2 regions of the Isoptericola sp. Y541 genome follow, and region 2 is predicted to be linked to the other one. Evidence: riboswitches for the same ligand, from Rfam matches in the RefSeq annotation. Region 2 holds a riboswitch; the other holds the start of a gene.
What was found. A riboswitch is a leader RNA that binds a small molecule or an ion and turns the genes downstream of it on or off. The one in region 2 is predicted to bind S-adenosylmethionine.
Positions count from the first base shown of each region.

Region 1 (8,312 bases), on a different contig from region 2:
GACAGCGGGCAAGCTCACCGACGACGAGAAGAAAGAGGCCGAGGGAAAGTCCCAGCAGGCCGGAGCGGACCTCAAGCAGGCGGGCGACAACGTCAAGGACGCGTTCAAGCGCTGACCTGCCCACGACGACGGGGGCGCCACCAGCGGTGGCACCCCCGTCGTCATGTCCGGAAGTTCTCTCGAGCGGTCAGACGTCGTCGGGCAGGCAGCCGAACGCCTCGTCGGCGCCGAGGGCGGCGGTGGCCAGCAGACCCTCCAGGCCGGAGCCCGGGGGCACGGGGCGCGGGTCCTCGACCACGACCCACAGGGAGTCCACCACGTCGTAGCGCGCCTGCGGCCCATCCGTGACGAGCGACCGGACGGCGGCGACGAGCCGCTCGACCTCCTCGCCCGCCGTGCCGAGGCCGACCGACGCCCGCACCGCCCCGGCGTCGAACCCGAGGCGCCCGAGCAGCGGGTGCGCGCAGAACCGGCCGTCGCGCACGCCGATGCCGTGCTCGGCCGACAGGTAGGCGGCGACCAGGCCCGGGTCGTAGCCGGAGACGGTGAACGTCACGACGCCCACCGGGTCGACGGCGTCGTCCCACACGTGCACGACCTCGACCCGGTCGACCTCCTCGAGGCCCGCGACCAGCCGGCGCCGCAGCACGTCCTCGTGCGCGCCCACGACGCGCGGGTCGAGGGCGGCGAGCTCGTCGCACGCGGCGGCGAGCGCCACCGCGCCGATCACGTTGGGCGACCCGGCCTCGTGCCGCGCCGGCCCCTCGTGCCAGTCCGTGCCCGCCGTGCGCACCCGGCGCACCGCGCCGCCGCCGGCGAGGTACGGGGTGCCGCCGTCCAACCAGTCGCGCCGCCCGACCAGGGCACCGGCGCCGAACGGCGCGTACGTCTTGTGCCCGGAGAACGCGACGTAGTCGACCCCGGTCTCCTCGAGGGAGAAGCGGCGGTGCGGCACGAGCTGCGCGCCGTCGAGGACGACGCGCGCGCCCGCTCCGTGCGCCGCGGCGACGACGTCGGCCACCGGCAGCGCCTCGCCCGTGACGTTCGACGCGCCGGTGAGCGCGAGCAGCGCGTACGGCCGGCCGGTGGCGACCCCCGCGGCCAGCTCCTCGGTGATCTCCGCGAGCGTCGCGGCGACCGACGGGCCGCCGGTCACGACGGTGGCGTCCGTGGACCGCTGCCAGGGCAGCAGGTTGGCGTGGTGCTCGATGTCGAGCACCAGCACCCGTCCCGGCTCGCCCGTCACCGGGTCGACGGGCACGCAGCCGGCCAGCAGGTTGAGGGAGTCGGTGGTGTTGCGGGTGACGATGGTCAGGTCGTCGTCGCGTGCGCCGACGAAGGCGCCGATCGTGCGGCGCGCCGTCTCGTAGAGCGCGGTCGAGACCTGCGACAGGTACCCGGCCCCGCGGTGCACGCTCGCGTACAGGGGCAGCACCTGGGTGACGCGGTCGGACACCGCCTGCAGGGCGGGCGCGGACGCGGCGACGTCGAGGTTGGCGTACGGCACGTAGCGGCCGTCGACGAGAGGCACGAGGGTGTCGGCGCCGACGACGGGCAGCACGGGGGCGACGTCGTGCACCGGCGGGGCGGCGTCGGTCGCGGCCACGCCGTCAGTGGGGGCGTTCTGCGGCCGGTGGAGCTGCGGCCGGTCGAGCTGCGTGGTGAGCGTAGTCATGGCTGGTCCTCCTCGGTGATGCCGGGGAGGTACCTCCCCGCGCTTGCCCTGGCGCCGGACGGCGCAGAGCCTGGTCGTCACCCGGGGCACCCCGCCGCGAGAGGAGGGTTGCCGGCCAGCGAGCCGGGGCTTGTCGCTGGCGCTCTTGACCTGCCGCCCATCGTGCGGTGACCGGCCCACGTCGTCAAGCGCTGGGACGGGCTTCTCACGATGCGGGCACGGGCTGGCCCCGGCGCCCGGCGCCCGGGAGAGTCCGTGCATGGTCTCCGTCCGCCGCGCCACGACCCTCGACGTCGACGCGCTCCTCCCCGGCGCGGAGCTCGACGTCGCGCTCCGTACCGGTGACGCGCACGCCGCCCGGCGCGCCGTGGCCGAGGCCGTGGCCGCCGCCGGGCCGGACGACGTGCTCGACGTGCTGGGCCGGCACGCCGCCACCGGCTCCGCGCTCTGCACCGAGCTGCTGGTCGAGCTGCTCGACGAGTCGGGTGTGGTGGGGCGGTTCGTGCGCGGCGCGCTCCTCGACGAGTCGGCGGTGGACGACGTGTGCCAGGACGTGCTGATCTCCGTCGCGGGGTCGGTGAGGTCGTTCGCCGGCGCCTCGAAGGTCACCACGTGGGTGCACGGCATCGTGCGCCACCGCGTGGTGGACCACCTGCGGCGCCAGCGGGCCACGTCCCCCCTGCCCGACGACGACGCCGCCCCCGGCACGCGGATGAGCTCGTTCATCGCCACACGCGCCACGGTGCGCGACGCGCTCGCCGCCCTGCCGGACCTCTACCGTGAGCCCGTGACGCTGCGCGACATCGAGGGCCTGCCGTACGCCGAGGTCGCCGACCGGCTGGGCCGCAGCCTCGGCACCGTGAAGTCCCAGGTGTCGCGCGGCCGCGCCCTGGTCGCCGCCGCCCTCGGGGGCGCACTCTGATGGCCGGTCAGGAGCTGATGGGGCGGTACCGGGTCGGGGACGTCATCGGCGTCGGGTCGTTCGCCACCGTGCACCGCGCCGTCGACGAGCGGCTCGACGACACCGTGGTCGTGAAGGTCCTCGCGGAGAATCACAGCCTCAACCCGGAGATCCGCGAGCGCTTCATCGCCGAGGGCCGGGCGCTGCGCCGGGTCGCGAGCCCGCACGTCGTCACCGTCTACGACATCGGCGAGAGCGACCGCCAGCAGCCGTACCTCGTGCTCGAGCACGCCGACCGCGGCACGCTCGCCGAGCGGGTCGCCAGGCTCCGCGCGGACGGCTGGACGGCGAGCCCCGCGGACGTGCTCGCCGTCGCCCGCGGGCTGGCCGCCGCGGTCGAGGCGGTGCACGCCGCCCGCCTGGTGCACCGCGACCTCAGCCCGGGCAACGTGCTGCTGCGCACCGGGCCCGACGCCCCCGCCGACGGCCCGGCGCCCGGCGAGGCCCCGTTCGCCGTCGTGCGCCCCGACGAGCGGCTCGTCGTGGCCGACCTCGGCATGTGCAAGGACCTGGCCCGCAGCTCCGGGCTCACCGTCGCGGGCGGCACCAGCGGGTTCCGGCCGCCCGAGCAGGACGGCCCCGGCACGGTCGACACCCGCGCGGACCTGTGGGCGATGTCGGCGCTGCTCGGCTGGCTCGCCGAGGGCGCCGACCTGCCGCGCGGCCTGCCGCGGGCGCTGCGCCGCAGCCTCGCGGACTCCCCGTCGAGGCGGCATCCCGACGTCGCCGCGTGGCTCGCGGACGTGGAGGCCACGCTCGCGCCCGCGGACGAGGCGCACGGCACGCCCGCCGGGTCGGCGGCCCCGGGGGCTCTCAGCCGACGGCGCCGCACGACGACGACGGCCGTCGTCGCCGTCGTGCTGGGCGCCGGGGTCGGCCTCGGCGCGGGGCTGGGCGCCGCCGCGTGGCTCGACGGCCAGCCCCGCGCGAGCGCCGGCGCCGCCAGCGTCGCGATCTCCGGGCCGGAGTCCGCCGTCGTCGGGGAGCCCGTCACGCTCACGGCCCGGGTCACCGGGGCCGACCACTGGGTGTGGACCCTGCCCACCGGGGCCTACACGGCCGACGACGGCACCGTCGAGCTCAAGGCGACCAGCGCCGGGCGCGCCGAGGTCGTGCTCGAGGCGCGGGCCGCCGACGGCACGGCCGTCATGGCCGTGCACCACCTCGACGTGGCCGACCCGGGCTGACACCACGGCGACCGCGGTGAGGGGGCCAAGGAGCCGGGCGAAGAAGCCGGCCGAAACTCGTGCGAATAAGTCTGGCCGGCGTGCAACCATTCCGCCGTCCCGCGCGACTCACCCCTGTCAGACGTAGTCAGAACCCATCAGGTCGAACCCTTCCGATCAGGAGAGATCATGCGACACCTGCCCCGCCGACTGGCACCGATCGCCGTCGTCGGCCTGCTCGCCCTCGGCGCCTGCTCCCCAGGCGGCGACGACGCCGAGTTCGACGACGCCGGCTCGACCGCCGACGCGGCGCCGAAGTCCGCAGAGGAGACCCCCACGGACGGGGCCGCCGCCGACGCCCCCGAAGGCACCGCGGGCGTCGACTTCCCAGACCCGGAGGACGTCATCGCGGACGCGACGTTCACCGTGCCTGGTACGGAGAAGGACGAGGTCCGCTTCGGGATCGAGTCGATCGTGGTCTCGGGCGGCACGATGGAGCTGCGACTCGTGATGACGCCGGAGTTCGACGACGGCGGCGGCGCCCCGTCCTTCTACGACGCCACCGGCGAGAGCTCCTCCCTCATCCTCATCGACCGGGAGAACCTCAAGGAGTACCGCGTCCTCGAGGCCGACGGCGGCGGCCGGTGGTACAAGAGCGACGAGGTCTACACGGAGGCGCTGCCCGGCCAGTCCGTGGGATACCAGGCGTTCTTCGCCGCGCCGGAGGACGAGATCACGACGGTCGACGTCAAGCTGGCCGACTCGTGGCCGGTGTTCGAGGACGTCCCCCTGACCTTCGAGGACTGACGTGCGACGCACACCTCTCCCGCGCCGGACGGCGCCGCTCGCGACGGTCCTGACCGTCGCGCTCACCACGGCCACCCTCGGCTCCGCGGCGTCCCCCGCGGCCGCGGCCGCGGACTCCTACGACTGGCCCGCCATCGACGCCCTCGACCTCGGCGAGCCCGCCCAGGAGCAGCGCGTCGCCTCCGTCACGGCGTACGTCGCCGGCGGCTCGGTCACTCGATATGTGGTCGAGGGCTCGGTCGACTCGGTCGACGACACGACGAAGGACGGCGGCGAGACCGTCGTCACCCTCTCGTCCGACATCCTCTTCGACTCCAGCGACGCCTCCCTGTCCAAGGTCGCCAAGGAGAAGATCGCCTCCCTCGTCGAGGACGTGCCGAAGGGGGCCGCGGTCAAGATCGACGGCCACACGGACACGGTCGACACCGACGCGTTCAACCAGAAGCTCTCGGAGCAGCGGGCGAAGGCCGTGGCGGGCGCGGTCGGCGACGCCCGCGGCGACCTGAAGCGCGACGTGCACGGCTACGGCGAGACGCAGCTCAAGATCGCCGAGTCGGGCGACGACGAGGCCGAGGACCGTGCCGCGAACCGTCGTGTCGAGATCCGCTACGGAGGCTGATCGTCAAGAGCCGCCGCGCGTCCCCACACGTTGTCCGCGCCGGGCGGGTAGGGGCCGTCGTGCGCGGCCGCCGGCCGGCCGCTCCGTGCGCGCCCACCGTGCACGTCGCGAGATGGGATGACCACCACGCGGACGCCGGGCGTACGATCGCCACGACCATCCCGAGCGGCCGAGTGACGTGGCACGTCGACGCCGCAGCAACCCGCGGGCCGGTCGCCGCCCTCCCGGCGGCGGTACGGACCGGACGAGGGTGCTACCGCCACGACCGATGGGAGGATTCCGATGACCACCCAGATCGATCCCCGCCCCGCCGACGGCTACGCCGGCGACCTCACCCCGCAGCAGGCGTGGGACCTCCTCGCCGGCGACCCGGACGCCGTCCTCGTCGACGTGCGCACCGAGGGCGAGTGGCGCGCCGTCGGCGTGCCCGACACCGCGAGCACGGGCAAGCGCCCCGTCTTCGTCGAGTGGGTCAAGGCCGGCGGGCGTCCCAACGCGGGCTTCCTCGCCGACCTCGCCGCGGAGGGCGTGACCGCCGACCGCCCGATCGTCTTCCTGTGCCGGTCCGGGCAGCGCTCGATCGGCGCCGCGCGCCTCGCGACGTCGGCCGGCCTGGGCCCGTCGTACAACGTGCTCGAGGGCTTCGAGGGCGGCCCCGGATTCGACGGCGTCCGCGACCGCGAGGGCTGGAAGGTGCGCGGCCTGCCCTGGGGCGCCTACGCCGACGGGGACACTTCGCAGGGCACCACAGGGGGCACCACGTCGGAGTCCCGCGCGTGAGCGCCTCGCGGCAGGGCGTCCCCACCGGACCGGCCGCCGACGACGTCACGCACGGCGGGTCGGGCCGCGGGCCGCTGCCCGCGACCGCGCGCCCGGCGACGCTCGCCGTGCGCGGCGGCCACCGCCGCTCGGACTACCAGGAGACGTCCGAGGCGTTGTTCCTCACCCAGGGCTACACCTACGACACGGCCGCCGACGCCGAGGCCTCGTTCTCCGGCGAGCTGTCGCGGTTCGTGTACTCCCGGTATGGCAACCCGACGGTGCACACGTTCGAGGAGCGGCTGCGCCTGCTCGAGGGCGCCGAGGCCTGCTACGCGACGGCGTCGGGCATGTCGGCGGTCTTCACGACGCTCGCGGCCCTGGTCTCTAGCGGCTCGCGCATCGTCAGCGCGCGTGCCCTGTTCGGCTCCACGAACGTCATCTACGACGAGATCCTCGCCAAGTGGGGCGTGCGCGTCGACTACGTGGACGGCCACGTGCTCTCCCAGTGGGAGGAGGCGCTCGCGACGCCGGCCGACGTCGTCTTCTTCGAGTCGCCGTCCAACCCGATGCAGGACCTGGTCGACGTGCGGGCCGTGGCGGACCTCGGTCACGCCGCCGGCGCCGTGGTCGTGGTCGACAACGTCTTCGCGACGCCGATCCTGCAGAAGCCGCTCGAGCTCGGTGCCGACGTCGTCGTCTACTCCGCGACCAAGCACATCGACGGCCAGGGCCGGGTGCTGGGCGGCGCCATCCTGGGCCCGCGCGAGTTCCTCGAGGGGCCGGTGCAGACGTTCATCCGCAACACGGGCCCGTCGCTCTCGGCGTTCAACGCCTGGGTGCTGCTCAAGGGTCTGGAGACGCTCGACGTCCGCGTCCGCGCGCAGAACGCCGCCGCGCTGCGGGTCGCCGAGGCGCTGGAGGGCTTCGACGAGATCGCCGCGGTGCGCTACCCGTTCCTGCCCTCGCACCCGCAGCACGACCTGGCGAAGTCCCAGCAGTCCGGCGGAGGCACGGTCGTGACGTTCGACCTGGCCGTGCCGGAGGGCACCGAGCCGGAGGCGGCGAAGAAGCGCACGTTCGCCTTCCTCGACGCCCTGCAGATCGTCGACATCTCCAACAACCTCGGCGACGCGAAGTCGATCATCACGCACCCCGCCACGACGACGCACCGCAAGCTCGGCCCCGAGGGCCGCGCCAAGGTGGGCATCGCGGAGACGACGGTGCGGCTGTCGGTCGGCCTCGAGGACACGCTCGACATCCTCGAGGACGTGGAGCAGGCCCTGCGCGCCTGAGCCGCGCACCGCTGGCCACCGGGTCCGGCACGCGACAGGCTGGTCGTCGTGACCCGTCGCCGACCGCCGGAGAGATCGCCGGGTGGTCGTCGACGACGCCGAGCACGTGCGGGCCGCCTGCGCCGCTATCGACAGCTGCTGGTGGACCCGGCCTTCCGGGTGTGGTCCTACCAGTTCGTGAGCACCCGCGGCCGCCGAACGGCCCGAGCCTGAGCGGTCAGTCCACCGGCAGGCCGAGCACCCGCTCCAGGTAGCGGTTGCGGAACTTGCGACCCGGGTCGGACTCCTCGACGAGCGCCCGGAACTCATCCGCCCGCGGGTACGACGACCGCACGACGGCCCCGTCGAGCGTGAACCACTTCCCCCAGTGCGGGCGGGGCGCGAAGGGCGCGAGCGCCGCCTCGACGACCGGGAGCACCTCGAGCACCTCGGCAGGGCTGTTGCGCCACGTCAGGTGGATGCCGAGCGAGTCCCGTCCGCTCGCCGGGCTCAGCCAGAGCTCGTCGGCCGCGACCGAGCGCAGCTCCGAGACGAGCACGAGGTGCGCGAACGTCTCGCTGACCGCCCGCAGCGCCCGCAGGGCGCCGGCGGCCACCGTGCGGTCGACGAAGTACTCCGTCTGGATCTCGTCGCCCCGGCTGGGGCTGGCGTCCGGGCGGAAGTGCGGCAGCCGCTGCCACCACGGCCCGGGCACGCCGCCCTGGACGGTCTGGTTGGGGTTCTGCCCCTCGGCGAGCTCCCCGGCCTCTGCCCGGGCCCAGCGCGCGCCGAACTCCGCGGGGTCGAGGGCGGGGTCCCAGTCCGCGGTCCGTGACTTGAGCCAGACCTTCCCTGCGACCTCCGGGTCGCCCCATCGCGGCATGACGGAGACGCTGAACGCCGCGCTCATGACGTCGTCGAGCCGGTCGAGCAGGACGGACCAGGGCAGGTCGAACCAGACGTCCTGCCTCACGTCGAAGGCGGGCACCAGGTCGAGCGTGACGGTCGTGACGACGCCGAGGGCTCCCAGCGCGAGGACCCGGCCGCCGAA
Region 1 covers NZ_JCAIUJ010000002.1:641,997-650,308, forward strand. The annotation lists gene AC1C2V_RS07725 (CsbD family protein) at 1-115, shown strand, start outside; gene AC1C2V_RS07730 (aminotransferase class V-fold PLP-dependent enzyme) at 188-1,675, opposite strand; SAM riboswitch class IV at 1,710-1,826, opposite strand; gene AC1C2V_RS07735 (RNA polymerase sigma factor) at 1,935-2,597, shown strand; gene AC1C2V_RS07740 (serine/threonine-protein kinase) at 2,597-3,823, shown strand; gene AC1C2V_RS07745 (CIA30 family protein) at 3,992-4,609, shown strand; gene AC1C2V_RS07750 (OmpA family protein) at 4,611-5,228, shown strand; gene AC1C2V_RS07755 (rhodanese-like domain-containing protein) at 5,511-6,008, shown strand; gene AC1C2V_RS07760 (O-succinylhomoserine sulfhydrylase) at 6,005-7,282, shown strand; gene AC1C2V_RS07765 (FAD-binding protein) at 7,500-8,312, opposite strand, start outside.
Region 1: it holds a riboswitch for S-adenosylmethionine, as region 2 does, so the genes downstream of both, AC1C2V_RS07730 (aminotransferase class V-fold PLP-dependent enzyme) here and AC1C2V_RS19395 (methylenetetrahydrofolate reductase) in region 2, are expected to answer to the same signal.

Region 2 (8,312 bases):
CACGGACGCGAACCCCGGCACGCCGGTGCTCTCCCACGACGACACCTCCGACGGGACCGCCGGCGACGGCGACTACGCCGTCACCATGAACAAGTGGTGGGGCACCCAGGCAGGCGGCTACGTGCTGTACGAGGACGGCGTCGAGATCGACCGGCAGGAGCTCACCCCGGGCGCCGGGGGAGCTGCGCAGTCCGCCACCACGGCCGTCATCGGCCGTGAGCCCGGCACCTACCGGTACGTCGCCGTGCTCACCAACGACGCGGGCGAGACCCGCAGCAAGGAGCTGACGGTACGGGTGCGCGGCTGAGTAGCCGCCTTGAATCAGAGGGTGTCGGCCTGAGCTGTCTCAGCTTCTCTCACCCTGTCCAAGGAAACGTCTGATAGAGCCATGAGACATGGTTCGAGCCACGGCGTTCACCGCCGGTGCTGGCACGGCCGGCGCTCAGAGCCCTCGTTGGCCGAGCCGCGCGGCGCCGTCGTACGCTCTGCTCATGAGCGACTACCAGGTCAACCCGCGCACCAAGTCCGAGCCCACCGGCGCCGTCGTCGTCCGCTTCCTCGGCATGTTCGTGCTCTTCCTGGGCGGTCTTGTGCTGTTCGGTTCCGGCGCGTCCGGCGGCAACCCGCCCCTGGACCCGTACCTCGTCGTCGGCGGCATCCTGGTGGTCGCGCTCGCCTTCGGTCTGCCGATGATCGGCGCACACGAGCGCTGACCCAGCCCTGCACCGGGGTCGGGTCAGCGGAGAACCGCGCTGAGGTCCGGGCCTCGACGCCCATGGCGGCGAAGTGGAAGTCGAGGTAGTTCACGCCGGGCCGCACCTGCGCCATCCCGGCCCGGTGGGACTTCTCCACGAGGTCGTGCAGTCGGGCAGCACCGACCCGTCGCAGCGCACCCGGCGCGGGGTGGGGGCGTGCGGCCCGCTGCCGAGGATGCTCGCCTACCCGGGGTCGTTGCCCGTGGTGCGGGCGTGCCGGTCGACAGCTGCCGGCGGTCAGGACGGCACGTCGTCGAGGCTGTCGAGCAGCTCGACGGCCGCGCGGGCGTAGGCGTCGATCCACCGGTCGTGGATCCGCTTGATCGGCAGGGGGGCGAGGGCGAGGTGCCGCTCGCGCCCGAGCTTGCGCCCGGTCACCAGCTCGGCGCGCTCGAGCACCCGGAGGTGCTGGAGCACGGTGGTGCGGTCGAGCTCGGGGAAGTGGGCGCACAGCTCGCCGGTCGTGAGGGTCGACTCCTTGAGGGCGTCGAGCATGCGCCTCCGGACCGGCGAGGCCAGGGCCTTGAACACGAGGTCGTCGTCCGTGACCCTGGGCGCGGCATCGTTCATGTGATAAAACTACAACATGAATGAGAAGCAGGCACTCACCGAGCTCACCTTCACGGTCTCGGGCCGCGTCTCGCGCCCGACCCGGGACGTCTACGAGGCCGTCGCCGACCCCGACCAGCTCTCCCGCTACTTCACGACGGGCGGCGCGCGCGGGCGCCTCGAGCCCGGGGCCGACGTGTCCTGGGACTTCGCCGACTTCCCCGGCCGGTTCCCCGTGACCGTCGTCGAGGCCGACCCGCCGCGGCGCCTCGTCATCCGGTGGGACGGGGAGGCCACGACCCAGGGCGCGGGGACCACCGTGACCTTCGAGTTCGAGCCCGTCGACGACGACGCCCGCACCCTTGTCACGATCACCGAGTCGTCGTGGACCGTCACGCCCGACGGCGCGAAGCACGCCTTCGGCAACTGCGAGGGCTGGACCGGCATGCTCGCCGCGCTCAAGGCGTGGGTCGAGCACGGCATCAACCTCCGCGAGGGCTTCTACCGCTGACCCAGTGCCGAACAGGCGGTTGACACCGTGCAGGCGCGAGATCGCGCCGGATAGCGGCGTCAACCGCCTGTTCGGCGTCAGCGGTGTGGGTGTGGGTGTGGGTGCGGGTGTGTCAGACGGTGCTGCGCACCTCGTCGAGGAACCGGCGGGTGCGCGCGCGCAGGCTCTCGACGCGGCGCTCGACGATCGCGGCGCGCACGCCGTCGTCGTCGGACCCGGCCTCGGCGAGAGTGGGCCGACGGCGGGCGTTGCGCGAGCACCGGAAGTCGGAGCAGATCAGCGTGCCGATCGTGTCGCCCTTGCGGCCGGCGGCTCCGCCGCGCTTGGCGACGTAGAGCTGCACGTCGCGCGTCTCGACGACGTCCTCGCACCACGCGCACATGACCGCGCGGCGCGGGCCGGTGCGCTCGGCGGCCCGCAGCAGGACACCGACGGGCTCGTCGTCGATCCAGGTGACGGCGTAGGCGGACAGCGGCTGCTTGCGGTCGCGCCAGCCGAGGTAGTCGAGGCGTTCCCAGTCGAGCGTGGCGAGATCGGGGACGATCATGCGCTGCCGTTCGCTGCGGGTGGCGTTGACGAGGCTGTCGTGGAGCTGCTTCTCGGTGAGGGGGTTCATGCGGTTCGGCTTTCGGTGAGCGGGGGCGTCACCGGCGCACGACGTCGCGAGATGGCGTCGTCGAAGAAGGTGGCCGGGTGACGGTGGGCATGACGAAGCCCCGCGCCGCCCGGCAGCCGACTGGTGTCAGTGCGTGGCGACGACGGGGCAGGCGGGACTGCCCGAGCAGGCCTGGTGGCCCACCCCGCTCCCTGCGACGCCCTGCATCGCTCGCTCCTCGCTCGTGAAGATCTTGGTCCGCTCGCGCCGTGGCGCGACCGGCCCGTCCATGGTGGCACGGACAGTCGCCCGGGTCGACGCGAATTCCGTCACCCCGACGCCGGACCGGGTGTTGGTTGAGCCTGTCGAAACCACCGCACGGGTTTCGACAGGCGGTATCGACAGGCGGTTTCGACAGGCGGTTTCGACAGGCTCAACCAGCATCACTGTCAGAGGGTGGCGCGGACCTCGTGGGCGGCGGCGACGAGGTGGGCCAGGGCCGGCTCGACCTCCGCGTACCGACGCGTCTTGAGCCCGCAGTCGGGGTTGACCCACACTACGGCGGGGTCGATCGACTTCACGGCCAGCTCGAGCAGCTCGGTGATCTCCTCGGTGGACGGCACGCGGGGGGAGTGGATGTCGTACACCCCGGGCCCGATGCCGCGCGCGTACCCGGCGTCGCGCAGCTCCGGCACGATCTCCATCCGCGAGCGCGCCGCCTCGACGGACGTCACGTCGGCGTCGAGGCCGTCGATCGCGCCGATGACCTCGCCGAACTCCGAGTAGCACAGGTGCGTGTGGATCTGCGTCGCCGCCTGGACGCCTGACGTCGCGAGCTTGAACGACCCGACCGACCAGCGCAGGTACGCCTCGTGGTCGGCGCGGCGCAGCGGCAGCAGCTCGCGCAGCGCGGGCTCGTCCACCTGCACGATGCCGATGCCCGCGGCCTGGAGGTCGGCGATCTCGTCGCGCAGCGCGAGGCCCACCTGGTTCGCGGTGTCGCCGAGCGGCTGGTCGTCGCGGACGAACGACCACGCGAGGATCGTGACCGGGCCCGTGAGCATGCCCTTGACCGGCTTGTCCGTGAGCGACGCCGTGTAGGCCGACCACTCGACGGTGATCGGCGCGGGCCGCTCGACATCCCCCCACAGGATCGGCGGGCGCACGCAGCGCGAGCCGTACGACTGGACCCAGCCGTTCGCCGTCACCGCGAACCCGTCGAGGTGCTCCGCGAAGTACTGCACCATGTCGTTGCGCTCCGGCTCGCCGTGCACCAGCACGTCCAGGCCGAGCTCGGTCTGCAGCGCCACGACGCGGTCGATCTCCGCGCGCATCGCGACCGTGTAGTCCGCGTCGGGCAGCTCGCCCTTGGTCCACGCGGCGCGGGCCTTGCGGATCTCGGGGGTCTGCGGGAACGACCCGATGGTGGTGGTCGGCAGCGCCGGCAGGTTCAGCCGGGCGGCCTGCGCCGCCGCGCGCTCCGCGTATGGGCCGCGGGCGAAGTCGGCGTCGGTGAGCGCGGCGGCGCGGTCGCGCACCGCGGGCACGACGACGCCCGCCGCGGTCGCGCGGGAGTCCGCGGCCGCGGACGACGCGGCCAGGTGGTCGGCCACGGCGTCCCGGCCCTCGGCGAGCCCGCGGGCCAGGATCGCGACCTCGCCGACCTTCTGGTCGGCGAACGCCAGCCAGTCGCGCAGGCGGGGGTCGAGCACGGTGCCGGTGCCCGCGCCGAAGACCTCGTCCTCGACGTCGTGCGGCACGTGCAGCAGCGACGTCGACGTGCCGACGGCGAGGGCCCCGGCGCCCAGCGGGCGCAGCGACTCGGCGACGTCGAGCTTGGCGGCCAGGTCGGCGCGCCAGATGTTGTGGCCGTCCACGACGCCCGCGACGAGCGTCTTGCCGGCGAGCCCGGGCACCCCGCCCTCGGGCGCGGCGGGCACGGCGCCCTTGACGAGGTCGATCGCGATCGCGTCCACGTCGGTGCCCGCGAGCAGCGCGAGCCCGTCGTCGCCCAGCCCGCCGAACGGCGCGGACACGAGGATCGCGGGCCGCGCGGCGGCGGGGTCGTCGGCGTCGACCGAGAGGTCTGTGGCGAGCGCTGCGTACGCGCGGGTCACGGCGTCGGAGAGCTCCTCGAAGGTCGCGTCGACGGAGTCGGTGACGAGCGCCGGCTCGTCGAGCTGCACCCACGGGGCGCCGACGGCGGCGAGCGCCCGCAGCAGCTCCGCGTACGCGGCGACGACGTCGTCGAGCCGGTCGAGCGGGCGGAACCCGGCGCCCGCCTCGTCCGCCTTCTTCGACAACGCGAGGAACGTCACCGGGCCCACGAGCACCGGGCGCGTCGTGACGCCGGCCTCCTTGGCCTCGGCGTACTCGCGCACGATCCGGTGGTCGGCGAACGAGATCGGCGTGGTCTCGCTGATCTCGGGCACCAGGTAGTGGTAGTTCGTGTCGAACCACTTGGTCATCTCGAGCGGCGCGTCCTCGCCGCGGCCGCGGGCCACCGTGAAGTAGCCGTCGAGCTCGAGGGACCCGTCATCCGGGTCGAGCAGGTCGCGGAACCGCTCGGGCACCGCGCCCAGGAGGGCGACGACGTCGAGCACCTGGTCGTAGTAAGAGAACGAGCCGGGCACGGACCCGTCGTCGGGGTTCAGCCCGAGTGCCGCGAGGCGGCGGACGGTGTCGTTGCGCAGCGCGCCGGCCGCGATCTCCAGGTCGACGGCGTCGGTGCGCTCGTCGGCCGGCAGCGCCCAGAACGACTCGACGGCGCGCTTGAGCTCACGCCGGCGCCCGATGCGCGGGTAGCCGAGGACGGTGCCGCCGGGGAAGGCGGGGGTGGACGGGGATGTGGACATGAGCACTCCTCACGGGTGGGCTCCGGGATCGTCTGACGTCGCTGGTTGAGCCTGTCGAAACCCGGAGCCGGGTCTCGACGGGCTCGACCGCCGACGGGGTCAGACGGCGGGAGCCTGTGTCGGGATGCCCGGTACCCACGGCCTTCTGGCCAGGTCCGCGTCGTCCGACGGCTCGTCGGGCGACGCCGGTCCGCCGAGGTGCACACCCTCGAGCAGGTCCAGAGCGGGACGGTACTTGTTGAACGTGTACACGTGGATGCCGGGTGCGCCGGCGTCGAGTACGTGCTGGGCGAGCTCGACGGCGCGCGCGGTGCCGTAGGCGTGCTGCGCCTCCGGGTCCGGTAGGGCGTCGAGCGCGTCCAGCAGGTGCTGGGGCGCGCGGACGCCGGTGAGCTCCTCGACGCGACGGAGCCGGCGCGGCTCGGTCGTGGGCAGCTGCCCGGCGAGGATCGGGATCGTCACGCCGGCTGCGCGGGCCTCGGCGACGAAGTCGGTGTACGAGTCGGCCTCGTAGAAGATCTGGGTGATGGCGAACCCGGCGCCCGCCTGCTGCTTCTCCAGCAGGCGCTGCACCTCCTGGGTCCGGGTGGTGCCGGCCTGCACGTTGCCGTCGACGAACGTCGCGACGGCGATGGTCAGCGGCCGGGCGGCGCCCCGCAGGGCGGCCCCCGGGTCGGCGGCGCACCGCCGGGCTTCGATCTCGCGCAGCAGGTGCACCAGATCGATCGACGACTCGACGCCGTCCGCGGGCGGGCGCCAGTCCGGCTGGTCCTTCGGGGGGTCGCCGCGCAGGGCGAGGAAGGCCCGCGTGCCGGCGGCGAGGAAGTCGTCGATGACGGCGGAGACGTCCTCGCGGGAGGCGCCCACGCATGTCAGGTGCGCGACGGGCAGGACGGGCGTGCCCTCGAGCAGGGTGGACACCACCTGCCGGGCGGTCGCCCGGTCACCCCCGCCCGCGCCGTACGTCACGGAGACGAAGTCCGGGTGCGTGGCCACGAGCCGGCGCGCCGTCTCCCAGAACTTCGGGGCGGCGTGGGGCCGACGCGGCGGCATCAGCTCGAACGAGATCGTCGGGCGTGCGGGCAGCGCCGGGGTGGGCGGAAGAGATGCCTCTGCGACCATGCGTCACTCCATCGATCCTGGCGTGAGCACCTTCGTCCTCGGGAGGCTTCCGTCGGAGAACGGGTTGCTGCGGCGTCGTCGAGCCAGGACTCTCGGCCGCTCTGGATGGCTGGACCTCGATCGTACGCACCATCCGCGATGCGGGCGAGGATGAGACCGCTGGGTGAGATCGGCCGGTCGTCGCCGCCCAGGTCAGGGCACCAGCACGACTTTGCCGCCCGCGTGTCCGCTCTCGACGAGCGCGTGGGCGCGGGGCGCGTCGGCGAGTGGCAGCACCGCGGCGACCGTCGTGGTGAGCTCCCCGCGGGTGAGCGCCGCGACGACCTCGGCGAGCTCGCCGGCGTCGCGCTCGGACCGGGAGCTGAACTCCACGCCGAGCTCGGCCGCGCCGTCGTCCGCGATGGTGACGATCCGGTCGGTGCCGCCGCGCAGCTCGATCGAGTCGGGCAGCACGCCCGCGCCGGTCGTGTCGAGGACGGCGTCCACGCCGTCGGGGGCGAGGGAGCGCACCCGCTCCACGAGGCCCTCGCCGTAGGGCGTCGGCGTGGCGCCGAGGGCGGCGACCCGGTCCTGGTTCCGCGGCGACGCCGTCCCGATCACCCGGACGCCGCGCCGCGCCGCGAGCTGTGTCGCCAGCTCGCCCACGGACCCCGACGCGCCGTGCACCAGCAGCGTCTCGCCCGGGCGCACGTCGAGGCGCCGCAGCGCGCGGACGGCGGTCTCGGCCGCGACGGGAAGCGTGACGGCCGCCGTCGCGGGCAGGCCGTCGGGGACGGGGGCGAAGACCCTGGTGAGCGCGAGCTCGGCATACCCGCCGGTGGCGGCGAAGCCCACGACCCGGTCCCCGACGGCGGCGCCCGTCACGCCGTCGCCCAGCGCGTCGACGACGCCGGCGATCTCCAGCCCCGGCACGACGGGCGACGGCGGCGCACCGACGTCGGACCCCGCCCCGCTGCGTGCCTTGGTGTCCCAGACGTTGACGGCCGCGGCCTCCACGCGCACACGCACCCGGCCCGGCCCGGGCTCGGGGTCGGGCATCTCGGCCAGGTGCAGCACGTCCGGGCCGCCGTACGTCTCGAACACCATCGCCAGCACGTTCACTCCCTCAGGTGTTGCAGGTCGGAGGTTTCCCCGACCGTCTGGTCGGCGGTCAAGACCTCATCGCGACGATCGTCCACCGTCAGGTCGTCCGTGGCCAGCGCCATCGTCCCGGTGTCGTCAGAGTGCGGGCCCGCTCGCCAGCCCGACGACGGTCTCCCAGGGGACGTTCGCGACGCCGGGGACGACGTCGGGCAGGTCTGCGGCAAGGGTCGCGAGGCGGTCTTCGCTGGAGGCGACGATGCACCCGCCCCACAGGTGGAGGTCCAGCGTCCCGCGGCGGCGGGGTGACACAGCGCGGGCGGGAGTCCGTCCGGCTCGTCGGCCCAGCCGAGCAGGGCCACGACGGCGGAACCGTCGATCAGGACGCTCACCGGAGCGCCGACGACATGCCGGTGAACCACTTGCGGAAGCTCACACGCTGGGGTTACCGGCCAGCACGTCATCGATCTCGGCCTCGAGCTCTGCCACGATCTCAGGCGTCTCCGCCGACCGGAACACGTCGACCACTCCGAGTGGGGTCGGGGCCTCGGTGTCATGGTCCTGGTGAATGTACGCTCGTGCGATTAGTGAAACCTCTTGACTGGGCCGAAACTATTAGCCCATGTCTACTCGGGCGCAATCGGCAGGTCGTCCCTAAGTCCTTCGATAAAGTCGCTCGCCCAACGATAGTCCCATTCCCTGCTTGAGATGACCCGCGCGATTACGTCCTTGGGTACGAGCCCGTAGGATGAGATCTCGCTCAAGGCATTGAGTTGGGACCGCAAGGCCGTCTCGTCGTCCTCGAGTGAGAGAGCGACCTCCAGCACTCGGGCGAGGGCTGCGGC
Region 2 covers NZ_JCAIUJ010000013.1:32,421-40,732, reverse strand. The annotation lists gene AC1C2V_RS19430 (phosphodiester glycosidase family protein) at 1-307, shown strand, start outside; gene AC1C2V_RS19425 (hypothetical protein) at 492-713, shown strand; gene AC1C2V_RS19420 (ArsR/SmtB family transcription factor) at 993-1,325, opposite strand; gene AC1C2V_RS19415 (SRPBCC domain-containing protein) at 1,342-1,815, shown strand; gene AC1C2V_RS19410 (FBP domain-containing protein) at 1,928-2,431, opposite strand; gene AC1C2V_RS19405 (hypothetical protein) at 2,558-2,701, opposite strand; gene metE (5-methyltetrahydropteroyltriglutamate--homocysteine S-methyltransferase) at 2,860-5,265, opposite strand; gene AC1C2V_RS19395 (methylenetetrahydrofolate reductase) at 5,365-6,387, opposite strand; SAM riboswitch class I at 6,393-6,499, opposite strand; gene AC1C2V_RS19390 (NADP-dependent oxidoreductase) at 6,580-7,482, opposite strand; gene AC1C2V_RS19385 (hypothetical protein) at 7,606-7,779, opposite strand; gene AC1C2V_RS19380 (contact-dependent growth inhibition system immunity protein) at 7,900-8,037, opposite strand; gene AC1C2V_RS19375 (hypothetical protein) at 8,094-8,312, opposite strand, start outside.